Regions from separate parts of the Enterobacter sp. 3U4 genome, predicted to be linked through region 1. Evidence: predicted binding sites of a transcription regulator. Region 1 holds the regulator's gene; the other holds the start of a gene.

What was found. Region 1 encodes Fur, which represses iron uptake genes when iron is present. Its sites were predicted from a motif close to ATAATAATGAGAACNACTATCAA; they were not measured.
Region 2: the regulator Fur is predicted to act here: its motif matches at 1,559-1,581, upstream of RVY89_RS03040 (Nramp family divalent metal transporter).

What each region holds. Positions count from the first base shown of each region.
Region 1 covers NZ_CP136665.1:2,648,383-2,651,802, forward strand. The annotation lists gene ybfF (esterase) at 1-61, shown strand, start outside; gene ybfE (LexA regulated protein) at 190-477, shown strand; gene fldA (flavodoxin FldA) at 633-1,163, shown strand; gene fur (ferric iron uptake transcriptional regulator) at 1,455-1,901, shown strand; gene chiQ (ChiQ/YbfN family lipoprotein) at 2,042-2,368, opposite strand; gene chiP (chitoporin ChiP) at 2,416-3,420, opposite strand, start outside.
Region 2 covers NZ_CP136665.1:627,604-631,023, forward strand. The annotation lists gene RVY89_RS03030 (EAL domain-containing protein) at 1-39, shown strand, start outside; gene RVY89_RS03035 (NupC/NupG family nucleoside CNT transporter) at 84-1,271, opposite strand; gene RVY89_RS03040 (Nramp family divalent metal transporter) at 1,621-2,859, shown strand; gene RVY89_RS03045 (DUF2502 domain-containing protein) at 2,893-3,243, opposite strand; gene mgrA (L-glyceraldehyde 3-phosphate reductase) at 3,371-3,420, opposite strand, start outside.

The DNA of each region.
Region 1 (3,420 bases):
GGAAAAACCTGACGCCGTACTGCGCGCCATTCGCCGCTATCTTGCTGATACTACAAATTGATTAAAAAGAGAGCGACTGGAAGGCTGCGGGCTTCCAGTCGTTGGCGCGCCGTTATTGGTGATGTATGATGGCGCGCTTATCGCCCGGGCATTAGCAGGGCGGCGTGTTTCCCCCGAAGTCTCAGAATCATGGCCAAAGAACAAACGGACCGTACGACACTAGATCTGTTCGCGAATGAGCGTCGCCCGGGACGACCGAAGACGAATCCGCTTTCGCGCGATGAACAGCTGCGTATCAATAAACGCAATCAGCTTAAACGCGATAAAAATCGTGGGCTTAAGCGTGTCGAACTGAAGCTTAACGCCGACGCCGTCGATGCGCTGAACGAGCTGGCTGACGCGCGAAATATCAGCCGCAGCGAGCTCATTGAAGAGATGCTGATCGCCCAGCTTGAGACGTTGCGCGGCCAGGCATAAGTCTGAAAATTCCCTTAATTACCCTTTTCATGTAGCACAGAGTGCAGTCCTGCGCGATAGCAGTTTCCGCAGGGTTGCCAGTTCTGCTATTATTGCCCTTATCCGTGGCCGAATTGCGCCACCATACTATTAAGTTTCAAGAGGTTATTTTACTCATGGCAATCATCGGCATTTTCTTTGGCAGTGATACCGGCAATACCGAAAATATCGCAAAAAACATTCAAAAACAGCTCGGTAAAGACGTTGCTGATGTGCATGACATCGCCAAGAGCAGCAAAGAAGATCTGGAAGGCTATGACATTCTGCTGCTGGGTATCCCAACCTGGTACTACGGTGAAGCCCAGTGCGACTGGGATGATTTCTTCCCGACGCTGGAAGAAGTCGACTTCAACGGTAAGCTGGTTGCCCTGTTTGGCTGCGGCGATCAGGAAGACTACGCCGAATACTTCTGTGACGCGCTGGGTACCATCCGCGACATCATTGAGCCGAATGGCGCGGTTATCGTAGGCCACTGGCCGACCGCCGGTTACCACTTCGAAGCGTCTAAAGGCCTGGCCGATGACGATCACTTCGTGGGTCTGGCCATCGACGAAGACCGTCAGCCAGAACTGACCGCTGAGCGCGTCGAGAAATGGGTTAAGCAGATCCGTGAAGAACTGCACCTGGACGATATTCTTAACGCCTGATTTTTATCGCGGCGCAACGGCGGTTGCGCCCGTGCACCAGGTCAAACCGATTAAATTAATTGCTACAATCTTTTAACTTTTTCGCCCAGACCTGTACAATGTCTCCCTGATAAAATGTGGTTTTTCATTGAGCAAGTTTGTTGGTGATACCCCATTTTTATAAGCATATTTTGCCTGAGACTTGCAGTTTTCATTTAGCCATGGCAGTTCTATAATGAGACGCATTATCCCAGGTGCATTTTCTGTCACTTCCTACAGAAGTGAATCGTTTAGCAACAGGACAGATTCCGCATGACTGACAACAATACCGCATTAAAGAAGGCTGGCCTGAAAGTTACGCTTCCTCGGTTAAAAATCCTCGAAGTGCTTCAGGGTCCAGACAATCACCATGTCAGTGCGGAAGACCTCTATAAACGTCTTATCGACATGGGTGAAGAGATTGGGCTGGCTACCGTCTATCGCGTGCTGAACCAGTTTGATGACGCGGGCATTGTTACCCGTCATAATTTCGAAGGCGGTAAATCTGTTTTCGAACTGACTCAGCAGCAGCACCACGATCACCTGATCTGCCTCGATTGCGGCAAGGTCATTGAATTCAGCGATGATTCCATCGAGTCACGCCAGCGTGAAATCGCCGCGCGTCATGGCATCCGCCTGACCAACCACAGCCTGTACCTTTACGGTCACTGCGCTGAAGGCGACTGCCGCGAAGACGACCACGCGCACGACGCGAAATAATCAGTATTCATACTCTGAGCCAGCCGCAAGGTTGGCTTTTTTTTGCCTGTAAAAAGTCCGGTGGCGCTGCGCTTACCGAGCCTACGGGCTATGACACCTTTGTAGGACCGGTAAGCGCAGCACCACCGGGCGTAAAGCACTTATTTATTGTTATTGCGTATCTCGTTCCAGATCTTATCGCAACGCTTCGCCACTTCCTGATCGTTACCGGTTTTACGTGCCTGAATGCAGGCCTGGTAATCCATCACGCGGACGTTCTCCTGCGTCGCGAACTGCTCGTGTGCTTTCTCTTTCTTCAACACGTTCAGCACGCTCTGACAGGCTTCAATCTTCTCCGGCGATCCTTCCGCAGTATTAATGCAGGCGCTATACGCCTCCTTCAGACGGGTGTCCTCTTTCGGTGCCTGTGTCTGAGCGCACGCCACCAGCCCTGATGCCAGCAACGCGACGATTACGATTTTTTTCATCATGTACAGTCTCCATACCGGCGGGACTCAGCCCGCCGGTGCGTTCATCAGAAGATAGTGAATGGGGCGATAACCATGAATTTCACGTCACGTTCATCCTGGAAGATGTTGCCGTAACCGCCCGCGTAGCTCGGGATATCGGAGTGGTTGTCGTACTGGGTGAAATGCAGTTTGAACATCGTGCCTTTCGCGCGGCCATCCTGCAGGGTATAGATAGCATCCAGGCTGTAGGAAGACTCTTTCAGGCGATAGTTTGGATCGTAGTAAGCATCCGGTGTTGCCATGTCGGCAGGTTTTGCATCCCAGGCGTAAGCGTAAGAAGCGCCCACCGCCCAGCCAGGCAGGTTCCAGTTTTTCAGGTCGTACATTGCGCCGAAGAAGACCGCTTTCTCGCCGTCTGCGTTGAAGTCTGAGCGGTTATCCCACCAGATATCAAGACGACCGTTGGAGGAAGCGTAGGTCGGGGTCATACGCTGCAGGAAGTAGCCCTGCTGCCCTTCTGCTTTCACCCATGTGCCTTCCAGACGCAAATCAACCTGACCAACCTTGTAGCCAAAGGTGAGCGCCTGCAGCCAGGCGGTACCGTCGTAGATGTCGTTAACGCCACCGTTACTGACTTTATCGCGCGTACCGTAGAACTGGTAGCTGGTACTCAGCGGGCTACCCGCGACATCAAACTTATAGCTGGCCTTAGCAAAGTACTGATCGATATAACCTTGCGCCTGGCCAAATGCCGCTTCGAGAACCAGATCGTTTTTGAAGTCGTATTTCGCACCCAGAGAGTGGAGGTAATCGACTTTGGTTTTCTTATCGTTCTGGTAGAACTTGTCCATTTCAATGTGCCACGGTGCTTTGTACTCGTTGGTCCACATATAGGAGAAGCTCAGCGCACCCGCATCGCCGTAGTCAAAGTTAGCTCCCGCTTCCGCCCCCTGATAGGTACCCGGCATAAAGCTCCAGTGCGGTGCTAACAGGGTCTGGCCAGTTGGCTGAATATAACCGCCGCGCGCCCATACCGGACCGTATTTAAATTTCGCTGCGGCTTTGTAAAG
Region 2 (3,420 bases), 2.0 Mb from region 1:
ATAGGCAAACCCAAACCGCTGGAAGAATTGCGGGCATAAAAAAACCGGGAGCCAGGCTCCCGGTTTTTGTTTAACGCTAAAGGTTAGAGCACCAGTGCCGCGATAGAAGCAGACAGGACGCTCACCAGCGTAGAACCGTAAACCAGCTTCAGGCCAAAGCGAGAAACCACGTTACCCTGCTCTTCGTTCAGGCCTTTAATCGCACCCGCGATAATCCCGATGGACGAGAAGTTCGCGAAGGAGACCAGGAACACGGAGAGAATACCTTCCGCGCGCGGAGAAAGCGTGCTGGCAATTTTCTGCAGATCCATCATCGCAACGAATTCGTTAGAAACCAGCTTGGTTGCCATGATACTGCCCACCTGCAGCGCTTCGTGAGCCGGAACACCCATCACCCATGCAATCGGGTAGAAGATGTAGCCCAGAATGCCCTGGAAGGAGATACCCAGCACCGCGGCGAACAGGGCGTTCAGGCCAGAAATCAGCGCAATGAAGCCGATCAGCATGGCGGCAACGATAATCGCCACTTTGAAACCGGCCAGAATGTATTCACCCAGCATTTCGAAGAAGCTCTGGCCTTCGTGCAGGTTTGACATCTGGATATTTTCTTCGCTGGCGTCAACGCGGTACGGGTTGATCAGCGAGAGAACGATAAAGGTGCTGAACATGTTCAGAACCAGCGCAGCAACCACGTATTTTGGTTCCAGCATGGTCATATACGCGCCCACGATAGACATGGAAACGGTAGACATTGCGGTTGCCGCCATGGTGTACATGCGGTTGCGGGACATCTTGCCGAGAATATCTTTATACGCGATGAAGTTCTCAGACTGACCGAGGATCAGGGAACTGACGGCGTTAAAGGATTCCAGCTTACCCATACCGTTCACTTTGGATAACAGGAAACCAATGCCACGAATCACGAACGGCAGAACGCGGATGTGCTGCAGAATACCGATCAGCGCGGAGATGAAGACGATAGGGCAGAGAACCTTCAGGAAGAAGAACGCCAGACCTTCGTCGTTCATTTTACCGAAGACAAAGTTGGTCCCTTCATTGGCGAATCCGAGCAGTTTTTCGAACATTTCGGAGAAGCCTTTCACGAAGCCGAGGCCTACGTTGGAGTTCAGGAAGAACCACGCAAGTAAAACTTCAATGACCAGCAGCTGGACAACATAACGGATACGAATTTTTTTGCGGTCTGTGCTGACCAGCAATGCAAGTGCAGTAACGACAACAAGTGCCAGGACAAAATGAAGGACGCGGTCCATATTTGCTCCAAATATGAGGCAGGTTTAATTTTCGTGCACATTCTATGTAACAAGCGAAAAGAAAACGAGATCGAGGACACACTATAGTTACATCCTGTGACGAGTCTCAAAAATAGTGATCCACAATACATTTTTGTTATGTTAGGTAAATGAGTGAAAAGTTAAGTTTGTGTGCTAGTCTTCACAAAAGCGCGCGCGATATTCAGTTTCTGTAAGATCGCCCCACTTACCCGCCCGCCTATCGTTCAAAGCTATCAGAGAAATCACTGTAAACTTCACAAATGATCTTGATAATCATTCTCATTTTGATAGCATTAAACATAGCAAAGGCTATATTTCAGAGGCAGAAATGACAAACAGTCGCGTAGAGGGTAGCAGTGGCAGAGCCGCGCGCAAGTTGCGGTTCGCATTAATGGGACCTGCGTTCATCGCTGCCATTGGCTATATCGATCCAGGTAACTTTGCGACCAATATTCAGGCCGGGGCCAGCTTCGGCTATAAGCTGCTGTGGGTAGTCGTCTGGGCTAACCTGATGGCGATGCTGATTCAAATGCTCTCCGCAAAGCTGGGGATTGCCACGGGTAAAAACCTGGCGGAGCAAATTCGCGACCATTATCCGCGCCCGGCCGTCTGGCTCTATTGGGTCCAGGCGGAAATCATCGCCATGGCCACCGATCTTGCTGAATTTATCGGCGCAGCGATCGGCTTTAAGCTGATTCTGGGCGTGTCGCTGTTGCAGGGGGCGGTGCTGACCGGGATTGCCACGTTCCTGATCCTGATGCTGCAGCGTCGGGGCCAAAAGCCGCTGGAGAAGGTCATCGGCGGTCTGCTGCTGTTTGTCGCGGCGGCCTATATCGTCGAGCTGATTTTCTCACAGCCGAATCTGGCCCAGCTCGCTAAAGGGATGGCGATCCCAAGCCTGCCAACCTCGGAAGCGGTGTTCCTGGCCGCCGGGGTGCTGGGGGCGACCATCATGCCGCACGTGATTTATCTGCACTCTTCGCTGACGCAGCATCTCCACGGTGGGACGCGCAAAGAGCGGTACTCCGCTACCAAATGGGACGTGGCGATCGCCATGACCATCGCCGGGTTTGTCAATCTGGCGATGATGGCAACCGCAGCCGCGGCTTTCCACTTTAACGGTCACACCGGTATTGCCGATCTCGACCAGGCGTATCTCACGCTGGAGCCGCTGCTGAGCCATGCTGCCGCTACGATATTTGGTCTCAGCCTGGTGGCTGCCGGTCTTTCTTCTACGGTGGTGGGTACGCTGGCAGGCCAGGTGGTGATGCAGGGGTTTGTCCGGTTCCATATTCCGCTGTGGGTGCGTCGCTCCGTCACCATGCTGCCGTCATTTGTCGTGATTTTGATGGGGCTCGACCCAACGCGAATTCTGGTCATGAGCCAGGTTCTGCTGAGTTTTGGTATTGCGCTGGCGCTGGTGCCGCTGCTGATCTTTACCAGCAACAAATCCCTGATGGGCGAGCTGGTCAACTCAACGCTGGTGAAGCGTACCGGGTGGGCCATCGTGGTGGTGGTGGTGGCGCTGAACCTGTGGCTGCTGATTGGCACAGCGTTGGGGCTGTAAAAGAAAAAGGAGCCGTGAGGCTCCTTTTTGCTGTTAGTCGTCATGACCGTGGTGGCCATGTCCGTGACCTTTGCCACGACCCCAGCCGCCGCGACGGTCGTCACGATCGTTCCACCCTTCACGGTAGCCGCGCTCGTAGGCGCTGCCTTTATACCAGCCGCGATGTCTGCCGTTATCATGTTTCCACCAGCGATCGCCGCGCCACTCATAGTGACGATGCCAGTAATCACGGTCGCGCCAGTCGCCGCCGTCCCAGTATCTGCCGTAGTCGTCACGATCGCCAATTTGTAATTTTACTGATGGCAACAGGGTGATTTCGCCCGCAGTGGCGATCAGCGGAGCCGAAGCCAGTAATACCGCTGCAAGAATCAGTGACCTGAACATACTCTTTCTCCTTCACGATCGGGGCCTTTGTTGGGCCTGTTAACGCAATTTTACGAGTTGGTAAACCTTCGTATCATCGCCTCAACTCCGAATTCCTGGGTGAGAGCACTTTTTGCTAAAAGCGGTTCTATTTTGAGCTGCTCAGAATCCCTTCTATACGGTCCAGCTCTTCTGCAG